DNA from 2 places in the Streptomyces sp. NPDC000941 genome. Region 2 is predicted to be linked to the other one. Evidence: riboswitches for the same ligand, from Rfam matches in the RefSeq annotation. Region 2 holds a riboswitch; the other holds the start of a gene.
What was found. Region 2 has a riboswitch for cobalamin ahead of cobN (cobaltochelatase subunit CobN). Riboswitches for the same ligand answer to the same signal wherever they lie in the genome.
Positions count from the first base shown of each region.

Region 1: another riboswitch for cobalamin. It lies ahead of ACWDSL_RS30500 (ribonucleoside-diphosphate reductase subunit alpha); the one in region 2 lies ahead of cobN (cobaltochelatase subunit CobN).

Region 1 is NZ_JBSFMM010000111.1:17,440-20,316, forward strand. Features, by position in the region: gene ACWDSL_RS30500 (ribonucleoside-diphosphate reductase subunit alpha) at 1-1,335, opposite strand, end outside; cobalamin riboswitch at 1,461-1,583, opposite strand; gene ACWDSL_RS30505 (FGGY family carbohydrate kinase) at 1,872-2,877, opposite strand, start outside.
Region 2 is NZ_JBSFMM010000204.1:1,760-18,761, reverse strand. Features, by position in the region: gene cobN (cobaltochelatase subunit CobN) at 1-2,837, opposite strand, end outside; cobalamin riboswitch at 2,869-3,029, opposite strand; gene ACWDSL_RS41915 (hypothetical protein) at 3,092-4,360, shown strand; gene ACWDSL_RS41910 (hypothetical protein) at 4,354-4,959, shown strand; gene ACWDSL_RS41905 (precorrin-8X methylmutase) at 4,956-5,597, shown strand; gene ACWDSL_RS41900 (precorrin-2 C(20)-methyltransferase) at 5,594-7,090, shown strand; gene ACWDSL_RS41895 (cobalt-precorrin-6A reductase) at 7,102-7,893, opposite strand; gene ACWDSL_RS41890 (cobalt-precorrin-5B (C(1))-methyltransferase) at 8,007-9,167, shown strand; gene cobM (precorrin-4 C(11)-methyltransferase) at 9,180-9,923, opposite strand; gene cbiE (precorrin-6y C5,15-methyltransferase (decarboxylating) subunit CbiE) at 9,920-11,197, opposite strand; gene ACWDSL_RS41875 ((2Fe-2S)-binding protein) at 11,308-12,048, opposite strand; gene meaB (methylmalonyl Co-A mutase-associated GTPase MeaB) at 12,041-13,054, opposite strand; gene scpA (methylmalonyl-CoA mutase) at 13,059-15,218, opposite strand; gene mutA (methylmalonyl-CoA mutase small subunit) at 15,272-17,002, opposite strand, start outside.

The sequences.
Region 1 (2,877 bases), on a different contig from region 2:
CAGGATCTCGGTGCACAGGTTGGAGGAGTGCACGACCCGGCCGGGCTCGGCGGTCTGGTTGGCGGTGCGGTTGGCGGCGTCCTTGAAGGTCATCCAGCCGTTGCCGGTCTGCGCGAGGGTGCGCATCATCCGGGCGTACAGCTGGCGCGCCGGGACGGTCTTGACGGCACGACCCTCCGCCTCGGCCTTCCGGTACGCGGCGTCGAACTCGTCGCCCCACAGGTCGACCAGCGCAGGCGCGTCGGCCGGCGAGAACAGCGACCAGTCGGCGTCGGCCTCGACCCGGCGCATGAACTCGTCCGGGATCCAGTGTGCGATGTTGAGGTTGTGGGTGCGGCGGGCCTCTTCGCCCGTGTTGTCCCGCAGCTCCAGGAACTCCTCGATGTCCGCGTGCCAGGTCTCCAGGTACACACAGGCCGCGCCCTTGCGCCGGCCGCCCTGGTTGACGGCGGCGACGGAGGCGTCGAGCGTGCGCAGGAACGGCACGATGCCGTTGGAGTGCCCGTTGGTGCCGCGGATCAGCGAACCGCGGGCGCGGATGCGTGAGTACGACAGGCCGATGCCGCCCGCGTGCTTGGAGAGCCGCGCGACCTGGTGGTAGCGGTTGTAGATCGAGTCCAGTTCGTCCAGCGGCGAGTCCAGCAGATAGCAGGACGACATCTGCGGGTGCCGGGTGCCGGAGTTGAACAGGGTGGGGGAGCTGGGCAGGTAGGACAGCGTGCTGGTGAGCCGGTACAGCTCGGCGACGTCGTCGAGCGCCCGCTCCGAGTGGTCCTCGGCCAGCCCGCAGGCCACCCGCAGCAGGAAGTGCTGCGGGGTCTCGATCACCTGGCGGGTGATCGGGTGGCGGAGCAGATAGCGGCTGTGCAGCGTGCGCAGCCCGAAGTAGCCGAAGCGGTCGTCGGCGCCGTCGGCAAGCGCCTTGTCGACCAGGGCGTTCAGGCGGGCGGCGTGGGCGGTCACGAACTCGGCCGTGCCGTCCGCGATCAGGCCCTCGCGGTGCCCCACGGCCACCGAGGCGGAGAAGGAGACCGCGCCCTGCCCGGCCGCCTCCTCGGCGACGGCGAGGGTCAGCAGCCGCGCGGCGAGCTTCGAGTACTCCGGCTCCTCGGCGATCAGCCCGGCCGCCGCTTCGGTCGCGAGAGTGCGCAACTCCGCCTCGTCCGAACCGGGATGGCGGCCGCGCAGGGCGGCGGCCGCGACCTTGCCGGGGTCGGTGGCGGGCAGGTCGGCGGTGAGCGCCGTCAGGGTCCGCAGCAGGGCGGTCCCGGGCGCGTCGTCCGCTCCCTGAATAGCCGCTGCCTCTGAAACCGGATCGGCTGGCGCGATGGTCACTGAAGTGCTCTCCCTCGCTCGGCTAGGGGCCTTGCGGGGCGGTGAGCGATGGGCGCGTACGGGCATGCCGAAACAGCGGACGGCATACCGCGCAGCGTCCACCGGCCCAACCCGCGAGGCCCGGACGTATGAGACGGCTGTCGGCAGGTCCTCGGACTTGCGGGTACGCAAAAGCGTACGCGTACACCATTGCGGGACAGTTCCGGATTCCCACCGGATTCCCCTGCGGCGACAGCGAGCATGAGCATACATCTTGTGGTGGCGAGCGCACGCGCCCCCACATGTTGTGTCGCGAGGTGGAGTGTTTCGTACGAATGTGCTATTCCGTGCCGGACTTGGCGCGCACTTGGCGCGAGCCGTACGCGGGCCCGAGGCAGACCGTACGCGGGCCTGAGGCGGGCCTTGCGCGGGCCCTGGGGCGGTCCTGGCGAGGGTCAGGCACGGGTTCGCGGGCGGCCGCGCGCGAGCCCGACACGGCCCGGCAAGGGCTCGTCATCGGGTCCGGCGCGGCGCCGGGTCGAACTCCGGGTGGAACTCTAAGCGGGCGTCGTTGCCCGCCACTCCGCGAGGGTACGGGCCAGCCTGGCCCGGTAGTCCGCGTAGCCGCGCTCGTATGCCTCGGCGCGGTCTGCGTCCGGTACGACAGTACGCGAATCGGCTCGCCATTGTGACGCGTCCACCGGGTCGCCGAGCGCCCGCCAGGCGACCGCGACCGCGCCGCGCGCCCCCACCTCGGGCTCGTCGGGGATGCGCACCGGCCGGCCGAGGACGTCCGCGAACAGCTGGGTCCAGGCGGCGGATCGGGTGCCGCCCCCGCATGCCGCGAGGCTCGCCGTCAGCCCCGCGGCCTCCAGGCAGTGCCGGGCCGCGTACGCCACGGCCTCGCAGACGGCCCGTACGGCGTCCGCGCGTGTCGTCGCGAGGGTCAGCCCGTCCAACCGGCCGCGCGCGGCGGGCTCCACGAACGGGGCGCGCTCGCCCGCGTCGGACAGGAAGGGCAGCGCGGTCACCCCGCGCGCCCCTGGCGGGCTCGCGGCGAGCAGGGCGTCCAGGTCGGCGGTGGTGGCCCCGGCGAACTCCAGGACCCACTCCAGGGCCGCCGTGCCCACCATGGCGGGCATACCGCGCAGCCAGCGGTCCCGGTCGGGTACGCACAGCCACATGCCCGCCGGGTCGGCGGCCGGGTCGATCCGGGCGCTGTCGGTGAGGACTTGGCTGGCCAGCGTGGTGCCGACGATCAGCAGGCCGTCGCCGACCTCCTCGACCCCGCTGCCGATCGCGCAGGCCGGAAGGTCGTACGGGCCCGCCGTGACGGGCAGTCCGGCCGGCAGCCCGAGCAGTTCCGCGCCCGCCTCGTCCAGTCGCCGTACGGTGCCGGGCGCGGCGGGCGGCGGCAACAGCCGGGCGTATTCGGCGATTCCGCACGCTTCCAGGGCTTTGGGGACATACTCGCGCGTGGTCACGTCCAGGAAGGGCATCGACGCGTCCGAGGCGTCCACGCCGATGACGCCGGTGAGCCGCTGCGCCACCGCGTCCACGCAG
Region 2 (17,002 bases):
TCCTCGGGCTCGTCGAGGGAGGCGGCGAGCCGTACCGCGTCGTCGAGCAGGGCCACGACATGCGGGAACGCATCGCGGAAGAAGCCGCTGATGCGTAGAGTGACATCGACCCTGGGGCGGCCCAGCTGCTCAAGTGTCGCGGGTTCGAGTCCCGTTACTCGCCGCGAGGCGTCGTCCCACACCGGGCGGACGCCCAGCAGTGCGAGCGCCTCGGCCACGTCGTCGCCCGAGGTGCGCATCGCGCTGGTGCCCCACAGCGACAGGCCGACGGAGCGCGGCCAGGCGCCGTCGTTGTCGCGGCGGTAGCGCTCCAGCAGCGAGTCGGCGAGCGCCTGGCCGGTCTCCCAGGCCAGCCGGCTGGGCACGGCCTTGGGGTCGACGGAGTAGAAGTTACGGCCGGTCGGCAGGACGTTGACCAGGCCGCGCAGCGGTGAACCGGAGGGGCCCGCGGGCACGAAGCCGCCGCTCAGGGCGTGCACGGCGTGATCGATCTCGTCGGTGGTGGCGGCCAGCCGCGGCACGACCTCGCGGGCGGCGAAGTCGAGGATCGCGGTCACCGCGTCGTGCTGCTCCTCGGGCAGCCCCAGGCACACCTTCTCCACGGCCTCCGGGGCCCAGTCGGCGTCCTCCATCGCCTGGACGAGGGCGCGGGCTCGGTCCTCCGCCTCGTCCGCGCCCGTGCGGGTGGCGGCCGACTCGTCGAGGCCGAGTGCCTCGCGCAGCCCGGGGAGCGCGGTGGAGCCGCCCCAGATCTGCCGGGCGCGCAGAATGGCCAGGACGAGGTTGACCCGCTGGGGGCCGGAGGGGGCGCTGCCGAGAACATGCAGGCCGTCGCGGATCTGGGCGTCCTTGACCTCGCACAGCCAGCCGTCCACATGCAGCAGGAAGTCGTCGAAGCCATTGTCGTCCGGCCGGTCCTCCAGGCCGAGGTCGTGGTCGAGCCTGGCGGCCTGGATGAGGGTCCAGATCTGGGCGCGGATGGCGGGGAGTTTGGCCGGGTCCATCGCGGAGATGGCGGCGTACTCGTCCAGCAGCTGCTCCAGGCGCGCGATGTCGCCGTAGGAGTCGGCACGGGCCATGGGCGGCACAAGGTGGTCGACGAGGGTGGCGTGGGCGCGGCGCTTGGCCTGTGTGCCCTCCCCCGGGTCGTTGACCAGGAACGGGTAGATCAGCGGCAGGTCGCCCAGCGCGGCGTCGGGGCCGCAGGCGGCGGACAGGCCCGCGTTCTTGCCGGGCAGCCACTCCAGGTTGCCGTGCTTGCCCAGGTGCACCATGGCGTCGGCGCCGAACCCGCCGTCGGCCTGAGCGGTGGCGATCCAGCGGTAGGCGGCCAGGTAGTGGTGCGAGGGCGGCAGATCGGGGTCGTGGTAGATGGCGATCGGGTTCTCGCCGAAGCCGCGCGGCGGCTGGATGACGACGAGCAGATTGCCCCGGCGCAGCGCGGCCAGCACGATCTCGCCCTCAGGGTCGCGGCTCGTGTCGACGAACATCTCGCCCGGCGGCGGCCCCCAGTGCCCCTCCACCGCCTCGCGCAGCTCCTGCGGCAGCCGGCCGTACCAGCGGCGGTAGTCGGCGGCGGGGATCCGGACCGGGTTGCGGGCCAGCTGCTCCTCGGTGAGCCAGTCCTGGTCGTGGCCGCCCGCCTCGATCAGGGCGTAGATCAGCTCGTCGCCGTCGCCGGAGGCGAGGCCGGGAAGCGCCTTGGGCCCCTCCTCGGGGCCGAGGTCGAAGCCGTCCGCGCGCAGCCGGCGCAGCAGGGCGACGGCGCTGGCGGGCGTGTCCAGGCCGACGGCGTTGCCGATGCGGGAGTGCTTGGTGGGGTAGGCGGACAGCACGAGCGCGAGGCGCTTGTCGGCCGCCGGTATGTGGCGCAGCCGGGCGTGTCGTACGGCGATTCCCGCGACACGCGCGGCGCGCTCGGGGTCGGCGACATAGACGGGCAGGCCGTCCTCGTCGGTCTCCTTGAAGGAGAACGGCACGGTGATCAGCCGCCCGTCGAACTCCGGGACGGCGACCTGGGTCGCCGCGTCCAGCGGCGAAAGGCCCTCGTCGTTCTCCTGCCACGCGGCGCGCGGGCCGGTCAGGCACAGCGCCTGGAGCACCGGGACGTCCAGCCCGGCCAGCGCGCCCGCGTCCCACGCCTCGTCGTCGCCGCCGGCCGAGGCCTCGGCGGGCCGGGTGCCGCCCGCGGCGAGCACGGTGGTCACCACCGCGTCGGCCTCGGCGAGGGCTTCCAGCAACTCGGGCTCGGGCGCGCGCAGCGAGGCGACGTACAGCGGCAGCGCGCGGCCCCCGGTGTCCTCGACGGCCTGGCACAGCGCCTCCACGAAGGCGGTGTTGCCGCTCATATGGTGGGCGCGGTAGTAGAGCACGGCGATCCGCGGGCCGGTGACGTCCTCGCGCGCGGTGCGCTCCAGTGCGCCCCACGAGGGCGCGGGTGCGGGCGGCTCGAAGCCGTGGCCGGTCAGCAGGACGGTGTCGGACAGGAAGCGGGCCAGCTGGCCGAGGTTGCCGGGCCCGCCGTGCGCGAGATAGGCGTGGGCCTCGGCGGCGATCCCGACCGGGACCGTGGATGCCTCCATGAGCTGGGCGTCCGGGGCCTGTTCGCCGGTCAGGACCACGACCGGGCGGTCCCCGGCGAGCAGCGCGTCGAGCCCTTCCTGCCAGGCGCGCACCCCGCCGAGCAGCCGTACGACGACGAGTTCGACGCCGTCGAGCAGCGCGGGCAGCTCGTCCAGGGGGAGCCGGGCCGGGTTGGCGAGCCGATAGGGCACCGGAGTCTGTGCCGCGCGGGCACTGAGCAGGTCGGTGTCGGACGTCGACAGCAGCAGGATCATGCGACGGCAGGCCTTCCTCGGGGTCCGCGCCCCGGGCGGGTTGAAGACGGCGGGAGTTCCTGGCTCGCGCGGCCGTCGCAATACCGGCTGCCGCGCTCACAGTGGCGGGACCGCGCCGGATTTCCACCGGCTTCCTACCCTTTTTGCCGTCTTTTGTTGTGGCGGGCCGGGACCGACCCGCCGTGAGCATAGTAGGCGCTTCTGACCTGCCGCGGGGCGGTGAGCCGAACGCAATCGTCGGTATGCTCGCCGCCATGCCCCTCCCCCCGACAACCGCCCCACCAGGGGACGAAACCCCCGTGCGCGGTCGCGACGACGCCTGCCCCGGCGCGCTCCGCCTGCACTCGGCGGACGACGGCGCACTGGCCCGGGTGCGGCTGCCCGCCGGGCGCCTGACGGCACGTCAGGCGCTCGTGCTGGCGCTCGCGGCCGAGGAGTTGGGCGACGGCCGGCTGGACCTCACCTCCCGGGGCAATCTGCAGCTGCGCGGCCTCGACGCGGGGTGCGGGGCCGGACTCGCGGCCCGGCTGCGGACGGCAGGGCTGCTCCCGTCGGACCGCCACGACCGGGTGCGCAACATCGTGGCGTCCCCGCTGTCCGGGCTGGACGGGGCGGGGTACGCGGATGTCTCGGCGTGGGCGCGGGAGCTGGACGCGCTGCTGTGTGACAGCGCGCCCGCGGGTTCCGGATTGGCCGAACTGGCCGGGCTGTCCGGCCGGTTCCTGTTCGCGCTCGACGACGGGCGCGGCGATGTGGCGGCGCTGGGCGCGGATGTGACATTGGTCGCAGCGCCGGACGGCGAGGCGGTGCTGCGGCTCGGCTCCGCCGGGGGGCACGAACCGGCCGGTCCGGACGCGCGCCCGGCTCCTGCCGGGGCGCGCGTGGCGGGCAGCCGCGGCGGGGCGGACGCCCACGGCGCGGCAACCGTCCCGACACGCCGGGACCGCCGGACGGAGGGCGGTGGCGACACGCGGGACCCCGCGCGGCCATACGCCCACCCCGGCCCACCAGGTGACCCGAGGACGACGGCCTGGAACCCTCCACCCGGCGGGGCGGCGGGGCGGCGGGGGTCGAGTTCCGGGTGCTCGCCGAGGACGTGCCGCGCGCGGCCGCCGTGGCCGCCGCGGCGTTTCTCGACGCGGTGCGCGCGAGTGGCACGCGGGCCTGGCGCGTTCGCGAGCTGTCGGCGCGACACGCCGTTACGGCGGACCGGTTGGCCCGGCGACTCGCCGAAGCGGAGGTCCGAGCCACGCGCCTCGGTCCTGTCCCGCCGGTCGTCGAGGCGCGAACACCAGCGGCCGACGCGGCGGGAGAACAGGGCAGCAGCGAGCCCTCTGTCGTGGCCGGCGCCACGTACGGCCGATCCCCGGCAACGCAGCGAGACGCGCCGGGCGTCGCGGGCACGCAGGGCTCGGGAAGCCGGCAGCCGCCCGCCCGGGCCGCCGCGCCGGACATCACCCAGCCGGAGCGAACCGCGAGGCGCGAAGCGGCGGATGCGGCGCCGGCGCCGGAAGGCATGGTGACAGCCCCGCCCCCTAGCGCCGCCTCCGGCGCACCCGCCGTCGGACTCGTCGCCGGGCCGGACGGGCGATGCGCGGTGTCGGTCGCCGTCCCGCTGGGGCGGCTCACCGCCGCGCGGTGGCGGCTGCTCGCCGAGCTCGCCGCCCGGGGCGGCTCGGGCGAGTTGCGTGTGACACCCTGGCGCGGCGTGGTGCTGCCCGGCTTCTCCCCCGGCGACGCCGAGGCCGCGCTGCGGGAGCTCGCCGACGCCGGTCTTGTGACCGCGCCGCACTCCCCCTGGTTCGGGGTCGGCGCGTGTACGGGACGGCCCGGCTGCGCCAAGTCCCTGGCCGATGTGCGTGCCGAGGCGGCGCGCGCGGTGGCGGGCGAGGCGTCCGTCGGCGGCCGACCGGGCCCGGCACGAAGCCGGCTGCCCGTGTACTTCTCCGGCTGCGAGCGGCGCTGCGGCCACCCCGGCGGGCCGGGCCGGTGGGTCGACGTGCTGGCGACGGGCGACGGCTACCGGGTCGCCGTACGAGATGCCACAGGGTCCGCGCGGAGCGTGGACGTAACAGCAGAGCAAGTGGCCGGCGCCGTGGCGGCGGCCCGTGGAACGACATGATCGAGGGCACAGTGTTCGACTACGAGAAGGACGGCGCGGCCATATACCGCGCCTCCTTTGCCACCATCCGCGCCGAGGCCGATCTGGGCGGTCTGCCCGCCGACGTCAGCCAGGTCGCGGTGCGGATGATCCACGCCTGCGGCATGGTCGACCTCGTCCAGGACCTCGCGTACACCCCCCAGGTGGTCGCCCGCGCCCGCGCCGCGCTGCGCGCCGGCGCGCCCGTGCTCTGCGACGCGCACATGGTGGCCAGCGGCGTGACCCGCAAGCGGCTGCCCGCGGACAACGACGTGGTGTGCACCCTGTCCGACCCCACCGTCCCCGAACTGGCCCGCCGGATGGGCACCACACGCAGCGCCGCCGCGCTGGAGCTGTGGCGGGACCGGCTGGAGGGCGCGGTGGTGGCCATCGGCAACGCGCCCACCGCGCTGTTCCGTCTGCTGGAGATGGTCGAAGCGGGGGCGCCGCGCCCGGCGGCCGTCATCGGCGTACCGGTCGGCTTCATCGGCGCCGCCGAGTCCAAGGAGGCGCTGGCCGGGCATCCGGCCGCGCTCGACCACCTGGTGGTGCGCGGCCGGCGTGGCGGCAGCGCCATCGCCGCGGCCGCGGTCAACGCGATTGCGAGCGAGGAAGAGTGAGCGAGCAGCAGACGGGCCGGCTCTACGGCGTGGGTCTTGGCCCCGGCGACCCCTCGCTGATGACCGTACGCGCCGTGGAGGTCATCGCCGAGGCCGATGTCGTCGCGTACCACAGCGCCCGGCACGGCCGGAGCATCGCGCGCTCCATCGCCGAGCGCCATCTGCGGCCCGACCACATCGAGGAGCGGCTGGTCTATCCGGTCACCACCGAGACCACCGACCACCCCGGCGGCTACCGCGGCGCGATGGAGGAGTTCTACGCGGACGCGGCGGCCCGGCTGGCCGCCCATCTGGACGCGGGGCGTACGGTCGCGGTGCTCGCCGAGGGCGATCCGCTCTTCTACGGCTCATACATGCATATGCACAAGCGCCTGGCCGACCGCTACCCCACCGAGGTCGTCCCCGGCGTCACCTCCGTGAGCGCGGCCGCCGCCCGGATCGGGGCGCCGCTGGTCGAGGGCGAGGAGGTGCTGACCGTCCTGCCCGGCACACTCCCGGAGGAGGAGCTGACGGCCCGCCTGGCCACGGCCGACGCGGCCGTCGTGATGAAGCTCGGCCGCACCTTCCCGGCGGTGCGGCGGGCGCTGGAGCGCTCGGGCCGGCTGGCGGAGGCCCAGTACGTGGAGCGGGCCACGATGGGCGCGGAGCGCGTCGCGCCACTGGCCGAGGTGGACCCCGAGTCGGTGCCCTACTTCTCGGTGGCGGTGCTGCCGAGCCGGATCGACGCGCGTGCTCCGGCGCGCCGCGGCGAGGTCGTGGTGGTGGGCCTCGGCCCGGCGGGCCCGCTGTGGCTGACCCCCGAGGCGCGGGGCGAGTTGGCCGCCGCCGAGGATCTGGTCGGCTACACCACCTATCTGAACCGGGTGCCGAAGCGCCCGGGGCAGCGCCGGCACGCTTCGGACAACAAGGTGGAGGCCGAACGTGCCGAGTTCGCGCTCGACCTGGCCCGGCGCGGACGGCGGGTCGCCGTCGTCTCCTCGGGCGACCCGGGCGTTTTCGCCATGGCCACGGCCGTGCTGGAGGCGGCGGCCGAGGACCCGTACCGCGAGGTGCCGGTCCGGGTGGTCCCTGGCATGACGGCGGCCCACGCGGCCGCCGCCCGCGCGGGCGCCCCGCTCGGCCACGACTACGCGGTGGTCTCCCTGTCCGACCGGCTCAAGCCCTGGGAGGTCATCGCCGAACGCCTCCGCGCCGCGGCCGCGGCCGACCTGGTGCTCGCCCTGTACAACCCCGGCTCGCGCAGTCGCATCTGGCAGGTCGGCAAGGCCCGCGAGCTGCTGCTCGAACACCGCGCGCCCGACACGCCCGTCGTGCTCGGCCGGGACGTGGGCGGCCCCGAGGAGCGGATACGGATCGTCAGGCTGGCCGATCTCGACCCGGCCCAGGTCGATATGCGCACCATCCTGCTGATCGGCTCCTCCCAAACCCGCACGACCCGGCGTGGCGACGGCACCGAGATCGTCTGGACGCCACGCCGCTACCCGGAGCGCTGACGGTCAGCAGGTCAGCCGAGGGTGGCACTCAGCCAGGCCAGGGCGGCCGCCGGGTCGGGCACGACCGGCACGCCGTCCGGGGCCGCGGGGCGCCGGACGACGACGACCGGCAGCCCGGCCTCGCGCGCCGCGGTGAGCTTGGCGGCGGTGGCACCGGCGCCGCTGTCCTTGGTGACCACGGCGTCGATGCGGTGGCGGCGGAGCAGTTCCGCCTCCCCCGCCACGCTGAACGGACCGCGGTCCAGCAGCACTTCCATGTGCGGCGGGGCCGGTGGCTCGGGCGCGTCGACGGAGCGGACCAGGAACCACTGCTCGGTGAGTTGGGCGAAGGCGGCCAGGCCCATCCGCCCGGTGGTGAGGAAGATCCGCTGCCCCAGGGCGGGCAGCAGCCCGGCCGCCTCGTCCAGCGACCCGGCCCAGTGCCATCGATCCCCCGGGCCGGGCACCCAGCCGGGGCGGCGCAGGGCGAGCAGGGGAACATGGGCCGTGGCGGCCGCCCGGGCCGCGTTGAAACTGATCGTGCCGGCGAAAGGATGGGTGGCGTCGATGACCGCGTCCACCTGCTGCTCGCGCAGCCAGCGAGCCAGGCCCTCGGGGCCCCCGAACCCGCCGATCCGCACCTGCCCGGCCGGCAGCCGCGGCTCGGCGACACGCCCGGCCAGCGAGCTGGTGACGCGCAGCCCGGGTGTGTCGGCCACTTCGGCGGCCAGTCGGCGCGCCTCGGTGGTGCCGCCCAGGATGAGCACATGGCGGGGCCGGCGCGGCCGGGCTACGGGGGCGGCCTCCGCCGGGTTCGGTGTCATCGGGTGCCTTCCGTGGTGCGTGGTGCCGTGCCGGTCCGCGGCCCGCCGGCCGCGCCCGGTCAACCCTGCCATGGCCGTGGCCGACCGCGCGGCGACGAGAGGCGGCGCTTCCCGTGGCTGAGCCGACTTCGGAGGCCGGGACCGCTCCGGCCGGGGGCCGCAGTGCGCAGCTGGAGCGTTCGGGGTTGCGGCACGGCTGGACCACCGGGGCGTGTGCGACGGCGGCGACCACAGCCGCGTACACCGCGCTGCTCGGCGCGGAGTTCCCCGATCCGGTGACCATCGAACTGCCGAAGGGGCAGCGGCCCGCGTTCGCGCTCGCGGGCGAGGAGCTGACGGCGGACCGGGCGATGGCCGCGGTGGTGAAGGACGCGGGCGACGACCCGGATGTCACGAATGGCGCGGTGGTGCGGGCCACGGTGCGGCTGCTGCCGCCCGGGAGCGGTGTGGTCTTCCGGGCCGGGCCCGGCGTCGGTACGGTCACCCGTCCCGGACTGCCGCTCGCGGTCGGCGAGCCCGCCATCAACCCCGTACCCCGGCAGATGATGCGCGATCACATCGCCTCGGTCGCGGCCCGTCTCGGTGGCACCGGGGACGCCGAGGTCGAGATCGCGGTGGACCACGGCGAGGAGATCGCCCGCAGCACCTGGAATCCGCGCCTGGGCATCCTCGGCGGGCTGTCGATCCTCGGGACGACGGGCATCGTGGTGCCGTACTCCTGCTCGGCGTGGATCGACAGCATCCGGCGCGGCGTGGATGTGGCGCGTGCGGCGGGGCGCCGGCATGTGGCGGGCTGTACGGGAGCGACCTCGGAGAAGGTCGCGGTGGCCGTGCACGGGCTGCCGCAGGACGCGCTGCTGGACATGGGGGACTTCGCGGGGGCGGTGCTCAAGTATCTGCGTCGCCATCCGGTGGACCGGCTGACCGTCGCCGGGGGGTTCGCCAAGCTCTCCAAACTGGCCGCCGGACATCTGGATCTGCACTCCTCCCGCTCGCAGGTGGACAAGGGATTCCTTGCGGAGCTGGCCCGCCGTGGCGGGGCGGACGAGGAGCTGGTGGCGGCGGTGACGGCGGCCAACACGGGCCTGGAGACGGTGCAGCTGTGCGCGGCGCGCGGGGTGCCGCTCGGTGATCTGGTCGCGGTGGCGGCCCGGGAGACGGCGCTCGGGGTGCTGCGTGGGGCGCCGGTGGCCGTGGACGTCATCTGCATCGACCGCGCGGGCGCCATCGTGGGCCGTGCGGCGGCTCGGGGGCCAAGGGGCGCGACGACCTGACGCGCCCCCGCCTCAAGGGCGTTCGCGGCGCGCCGAGTACAGGTGGCTGTCGCGGAACTGCTCCGCGGCCAGCGTGCGGCCCACCATGATGACGGCGGTACGCACCACCCCCGCCTCCTTCACCCGGTCCGCGATATCGCCGAGTGTGCCGCGCAGCACCAGTTCGTCGGGGCGGCTCGCCCGGGCGACCACCGCCGCGGGGCAGTCGGCGCCGTAGTGCGGGAGGAGTTCGGCCACCACCCGGTCCACGTACCGGGCGGCCAGGTGCAGCACGATCAGCGCCCGGCTGCGGCCGAGGGTGGCGAGGTCCTCGCCGTCCGGCATCGGGGTGGCCTGTTGGGCGACGCGGGTGAGGACGACGGTCTGGCCGACGGTCGGCACGGTCAGCTCGCGCCCCAGCGCGGCCGCGGCGGCGGCGAACGCGGGGACGCCGGGGATCACCTCGTACGGCACACCGTGCGCGTCCAGCCGCCGCATCTGCTCGGCGACGGCGCTGAACACCGACGGGTCGCCGGAGTGCAGCCGGGCCACGTCCTCACCCGCTCGGTGGGCGCCGACCAGCTCATCGGTGATCTGATCGAGGTTGAGCCGGGCGGTGTCGACCAGGCGGGCGTCCGGCGGACACTCGGCGAGGAGTTCACGCGGCACCAGGCTGCCCGCGTACAGGCACACCCGGCAGCGGGCCAGGGTGCGGGCGCCGCGCACGGTGATCAGGTCGGCGGCGCCGGGGCCCGCGCCGATGAAGTACACGGTCATGGGGAGGTCTCTCCTTCGGGGGCTGCCACCAGGTGTCCGGCCGCGGGTTCGGCCTGCGCTTTGACCGCGGCCCACTGGGTGACCGGCATCGCCTGCCGCCATCCGGTGAAGCCGCCGACCGGGGCTGCGTGTGCCACCGCGATCCGGACCAGTTCCCCTCCGTACCGCCGGTACCAGCCGGCGAGCAGCGCCTCCGACTCCAGCGTCACGGTGTTCGCCACGAGCCGCCCGCCTTCGGGCAGCGCCGCCCAGCAGGCCGCCAGCAGGCCGGGCGCCGTCAGACCGCCGCCGATGAACACCGCGTCGGGGGTGGGCAGTCCGGTCAGCGCGTCCGGGGCGGCGCCGGTGACGACGTGCAGCCCGGGCACCCCGAGTGCGGCGGCGTTGCGGCCGATGCGCTCGGCCCGTACGGGGTCCCGCTCGACGGACACCGCGGCGCAACTCCGGTGCGTACGCATCCACTCCACGGCGATCGAACCGGAACCGCCGCCGACGTCCCACAGCAGCTCTCCGGGGGCGGGGGCCAGCGCGGCGAGCGTGGCGGCGCGCACATGGCGCTTCGTCAGCTGGCCGTCGTGCTCGTACGCCTGGTCCGGCAGCCCGGGGACGGCGGACAGGCGCGGCGTGTCCGCGGCGGGGGCGCATTCGACGGCGATGACGTTGAGGGGGTCGCCGGGGGCGTGCGACCAGTGGTCGGCGGTGCCTTCGAGGTGCCGTTCGCGCTCGCCGCCCAACTGTTCCAGGACCCGCATCCGGCTGGGGCCGAAGCCGCGGTCGCGCAGCAGTGCGGCGACCTCGGCGGGGGTGGCGGCGCCCGCGCTGAGGACGAGCAGCCGCCGCCGGGCGTGCAGGGAGCGGGACAGGGCGGCGATGGGCCGTCCAACGAGGCTGACCACCTCGGTCTCCTCCACCGGCCAGCCCAGCCGCGCGCAGGCGTGGGACACCGACGACGGGTGGGGCAGCACCCGCAGCCGGTCGGCGCCCAACTCCTCGGCCAGGGTGCGGCCGATACCGAAGAACATGGGGTCGCCGCTCGCCAGCACGGACACCCGCCGCCCGGCGTAGGCCGCGAACAGCCCTGGTACGGCGGGCCGCAGCGGCGACGGCCACGGCACGCGTTCGGCGGTGCAGCCGGGGGGCAGCAGATTCAGCTGGCGCGGGCCGCCGATGACCACCTCGGCCGCCAGCAGCGCCTCGCACCCCGTCGCCGCCAGCCCGTCCCAGCCGTCCGCTCCCAGCCCTACGACGGTGACCGGGGGGTGGGCGGGGTTCACGGCGTTACGGACCTTTCGGTGTGCGGGACGTGCGCGAGGGGTGCGCGAGGCGTGTGCGGGACGTGCGCGGGGCGACGACCGGAACTCTACTGTGACCTGCGGCGGAACCCCTAGGCGGGTGCGCGGCGCAGCACGCAGTCGCCGCACAGGCCGCCGCCCGGCACCCGGTAGTAGAGGCAGCAGGTGCGGCGGCGGAAGGCGGGCGGCGGGGAGGTCAGGGTGCCGGCGTCGCCCAGCGGCGGGTGGGCGAGCTGGGCACGGGCCAGGTCGGTGGCGCGCTCCGCCGCCTCGGGGTGGCCGTGCGCCTGGCACCAGTCGTACAGGACACGCAGCGAACCGGCCAGCGCCGAGGCCGCGTTCCCCCACAGCAGCCGCCCCGAGACCCGGTAGGCCCGGGTGACGGCGGCGTGCAGCGGCAGCAGATTGGTGAACGCCGCGTCACCCACCTGACCGGCGAGCCCTCCGGGTTCGCCCATGACCGACGGCACGCCCGGCCACCACAGGTCGTCGGGGGCGGCGCGCCCGGGGTGCCACCACAGCCGGTCGGAGCGGAGGCGCGACACCGTACCGGTCAGGGCCGCCTGGCCGAGGGCGAGCGACCACACCCGGGCGGCGAGCCCCTGGAAGACGAGCGATGCCGCGACCCTCGGCTCATCGGTGCGCAGGCTCGCGGCCACCGCCTCGACGCGGCCGCGCAGCAGCGGCCCGGCGGCGCCCTCGGGCGTCAGCCGGTATGCCTCGCCGATCAGCGCGTAACCCTCATCTCGAGGATTGCCGGGGTCGGTGCGCAGCGCGAAGAACGGCCCCGCCTCGGCCGCCGAAGGGCCGGCCGACAGCGGCGGGTCACCCATCCGCGTCGGTCGGCGTCCCGAACGCCTCCAGCAGCTGGTCGGCGGCCAGCGTCGCCGTCAGCGTGCCGTCGCGCACCTGCTGTTCCAGTACAGGGCCGAGCCGCCGCACCCCGGGGTGTTCCCGCAGCCGGGTCAGCAGCTGGTCGCGGACCATGGACCAGGTCCAGTCGACCTGCTGGTCGCGCCGCTTGGTGTCCAGCGCGCCGGTGGCCTCCAGCACCCGGCGGTGCTGCTCAAGACGCTCCCACACCACATCGAGGCCGGTGCCCTCGCGGGCGCTGCAGGTCAGCACCGGGGGGTTCCAGGGCGCGTCCGCGGGCTGCAGCAGCCTTAGCGCGCCCCTGAGTTCGCGGGCGGCGGCCTTGGCGTCGCGCTCATGGGGGCCGTCGGCCTTGTTGATGGCGACGACGTCCGCGAGCTCCAGCACGCCCTTCTTGATGCCCTGGAGCTGGTCGCCGGTGCGGGCGAGGGAGAGCAGCAGAAAGGAGTCGACCATGCCCGCCACGGCGGTCTCCGACTGACCCACGCCCACCGTCTCGACCAGCAGCACGTCATAGCCCGCCGCCTCCATGACCACCATGGACTCGCGGGTGGCGCGGGCCACCCCGCCCAGCGTGCCCGCGCTGGGCGAGGGGCGGACGAAGGCGGCCGGGTCGACCGCCAGCCGCTCCATCCGGGTCTTGTCGCCCAGGATGGAGCCGCCGGTGCGGCTGGAGGAGGGGTCGACGGCGAGCACCGCGACCTTGTGGCCGAGCCCGGTGAGCAGCGAACCCAGGGCGTCGATGAAGGTGGACTTGCCCACGCCGGGCACACCGCTGATGCCCACCCGGCGCGCCCCGCCCGCATGCGGCAGCAGTTCGATCAGCAGCCGCTGGGCGAGGTCGCGGTGGTCGGGGCGGGTGGACTCGACAAGCGTGATCGCACGGGCGATGTACGCACGGGAGCCGTCGAGCACCCCCTTGGCATAGGTGTCGATGTCGATAGTCGGTCGCTTTTTCGCAGGCATGGGCCTACAGCTCGTGGCCGAGGTCCGCGGCCAGCGTCTGCACCAGCTCGTACGCGGCGTCGGGGATGACCGTGCCGGGCAGGAAGACGGCGGCGGCGCCCGCCTCGTGCAGGGTCTGCACATCCTGCGGCGGGATGACCCCGCCCACCACGATGGTGATGTCCTCCCGCCCCGCCTCGGCCAGTTGCTCGCGCAGCGCGGGCACCAGCGTGAGGTGGCCGGCCGCGAGCGAGGAGACGCCGACGATGTGCACATCGGCCTCGACCGCCTGCCGCGCGACCTCCTCGGGCGTCTGGAAGAGCGGGCCGACGTCGACGTCGAAGCCCAGGTCGGCGAAGGCGGTGGCGATCACCTTCTGGCCGCGGTCATGCCCGTCCTGGCCCATCTTGGCGACCAGGATGCGCGGGCGGCGGCCCTCCGCGCGCTCGAATTCCTCGACCACCGCGCGGGTCCGGTCCACACCGGAGGACGGTCCGGCCTCGTCTCGATACACACCGGCGATCGTACGGATCTGACCGGAGTGGCGCCCGTACACCTTCTCCAGCGCGTCGGAGATCTCGCCGACGGTGGCCTTGGCGCGGGCCGCGTTCACGGCGAGCGCGAGGAGGTTGCCCTCCAGGCCCGCGCCCGGGCCGGACTCGGCGGCCGCGGTGAGCGCGCGCAGCGCGTCCTGGCAGGCGGCCTCGTCGCGCTCGGCGCGCAGTCGGCGCAGCTTCTCGAACTGCTGGGCGCGGACCGCGGAGTTGTCGACCTTGAGGACGTCGATCTGCTCATCGCTGTCGACGCGATACTTGTTGACGCCGATCACCGGCTGCCGCCCGGAGTCGATCCGCGCCTGGGTGCGGGCCGCGGCCTCCTCGACGCGCATCTTGGGGATGCCGGCGTCGATGGCCTTGGCCATGCCGCCCGCGGCCTCGACCTCCTGGATGTGCTGCCAGGCGCGCCGGGCCAGGTCGTGGGTCAGCCGCTCCACGTACGCGCTGCCGCCCCACGGGTCGATCACCCGGCAGGTGCCGGACTCCTGCTGGAGCAGGATCTGGGTGTTGCGGGCGATACGCGCGGAGAAGTCGGTGGGCAGCGCAAGGGCCTCGTCGAGGGCGTTGGTGTGCAGCGACTGGGTGTGGCCCTGGGTGGCGGCCATGGCCTCCACACAGGTGCGGGCCACGTTGTTGAACACGTCCTGGGCGGTCAGCGACCAGCCGGAGGTCTGCGAATGGGTGCGCAGCGACAGCGACTTGGGGTTCTTGGGGTCGAACTGGCCGACGAGCTTGGCCCACAGCAGCCGGGCCGCCCGCAGCTTGGCGATCTCCATGAAGAAGTTCATGCCGATCGCCCAGAAGAACGAGAGCCGGGGCGCGAAGGCGTCCACGTCCATCCCGGCGTCGAGCCCGGCGCGCAGATACTCCACGCCGTCGGCGAGGGTGTACGCCAGCTCCAGGTCGGCCGTGGCGCCCGCTTCCTGGATGTGGTAGCCGGAGATGGAGATGGAGTTGTAGCGCGGCATCCGCTGCGAGGTGAAGGCGAAGATGTCGGAGATGATCCGCATCGACGGCTGCGGCGGATAGATATAGGTGTTGCGGACCATGAACTCCTTGAGGATGTCGTTCTGGATGGTCCCGGCCAGCTTGTCGGGCGCCACGCCCTGTTCCTCGGCGGCCACGATATAGAGCGCGAGTACGGGCAGCACCGCGCCGTTCATCGTCATCGACACGCTCATCCGGTCCAGCGGGATGCCGTCGAAGAGCTGCCGCATGTCGTAGATGGAGTCGATGGCCACGCCCGCCATGCCGACGTCGCCGGTGACCCTGGGGTGGTCGCTGTCGTAGCCGCGGTGGGTGGGCAGGTCGAAGGCGACCGACAGGCCCTTCTGGCCCGCGGCGAGGTTGCGGCGGTAGAAGGCGTTGGATTCCTCGGCGGTGGAGAACCCCGCGTACTGGCGGATGGTCCAGGGCTGGTTGACGTACATCGTCGCGTACGGGCCGCGCAGATACGGCGCGATGCCCGGGTAGGTGCCCAGGAAGTCGAGGCCGGCCAGGTCCTCGGGCCCGTACAGCGGTTTGACCCCGATGCCCTCGGGGGTGTCCCACACCAGGTCCTCGACACCCTTGCCGGTGGCGCTCTGCAGCGCCTCCGTCCACGCCGCGGTACCCACCGCGCCGGACACCTCCTCCGGTGTCCCGAGGTCGACCGTGGAGAAGTCAGGAATCCCGCTCACGGTCACGCCACTCCCATCGTCTCGAGGGCCGAGGTCAGCACCTCGACCGCGTCACAGCCGGCGAATACGAACGCGTCAACCCCGGCCCGCTGCAAGTCCTCGCGCCGCTCACCGGGCCTGCCCGCCAGGTAGACGCGCAGCGCTCCGGCGGCCTTCAGCCGCTCCGCCACGGCCACCGCCTCCTGCTCGTACACCGTGTCGCTCGAGCACAGACAGACCACGCGGGCGCCGCTGGCGGCGAACGCCTCGGCGGCCGACTCCGCGTCGACCGTGGCGGGTTCGTGCACCGCCTCGATGCCGCCCGCCTGGAAGAGATTGGCGGCGAACGCGGCGCGCGCGGTGTGCGCGGCCGCGGGGCCGAGCGCGGCCAGGAACACCCGGGGCCGGGTCCCCTCTGCCGCCAGGTGTTTGTCGGAGCGGGCGCGCAGCGCCTCGTACGCCTCGTCGCGGCGCACCCGCGGCAGACCGCCGCCGGGCGGTACGGGGGCCGGCTCGCGCTCCACCGGCTGCTCCGCGAGGTTCGGGAACTCGCTGACGCCGGTGATCGGCTCCTTGCGGCGGGCGAGGTCCTTGGCGCGGCGCTCCCAGGTGTCGGCCAGCCGCCGCTCCACAAGCCCGGAGGCGAGGGCCTGCGCCAGTCCCCCGGCGCGCTCGATCTCCTGGAAGAACGCCCAGGCCGCGTTCGCCACGTCGTCGGTCAGGCTCTCGACGTACCAGGAGCCTCCGGCCGGGTCGATCACCCGCGCCAGCTGGGACTCCTCCAGCAGGATCGTGGAGGTGTTACGGGCGATCCGGCGGGTGAAGTCGTCGGGCAGGCCGATCGCGGAGTCGAAGGGCAGCACGGTGACGGCGTCGGCCCCGCCCACCCCGGCGGCCAGGGCCGCGACCGTGGTGCGCAGCATGTTCACCCAGGGGTCGCGGCGGGTCATCATCACCGGGGAGGTCACCACGTGCTGGCGCTGGGCCGCCGCCTCGGTGGGCGCCCCGCACACCTGCGCCACACGCGCCCACAGGCGCCTGGCGGCGCGCAGCTTGGAGATGGTGAGGAACTGGTCGGCGGTGGCCGCGTAGCGGAACTCCAGCTGGCCGCAGGCCGCTTCGGCCGTCAGCGGCCCGGCGTCGGTCAGCGCGCGCAGGTACTCCACGCCCGCGGCGAGCGAGCAGCCGAGCTCCTGCGCCGCGGATCCGCCGGCCTCGTGGTACGGCAGGGCGTCCACGGTGAAGGCCCGTACGCCCGGGTGGTCGCGGTCGCAGACCGCCGCGAGCTCGGTGGCGGCGGACAGGTGGACCGCGAGGTCGGTGTGGTCACCGGTGCGGGCCGCCAGGCCCAGCGGGTCGGCGCCGAGGTTGCCGAGGGCCGCGCGCGGCGGCACCTGGCGGTCGGCGTACAGCCGCAGCAGCGCGCGGGCGGCGGCGTCGAAGTCGGCGCCCGCGTCCAGGACGACGGGGGCGAGGTCGAGATAGACCCCCTTGAGGGCTTCGGGCAGCGCCTCCACGGGCAGCCCGGCGCCGCCGACCGCCAGCCACACCGAGCCCGCCCCGTTCTCCAGGTCCGCGAGCACCGCGCGGTTGGTGTGCGCGGGGTCGGAGTGGGCGTGGCGCTGGCGTACGTCCCAGCCGGACACCGTGGAGCCCTGCGCCCGGCTGCCGCGTACGAAGGGCGCGAACCCGGGATAGCCGGGGTCGGCGGGGGCGTCCTGTGCGGTGTAGAGGGGGTGGACGGAGATTCCGTC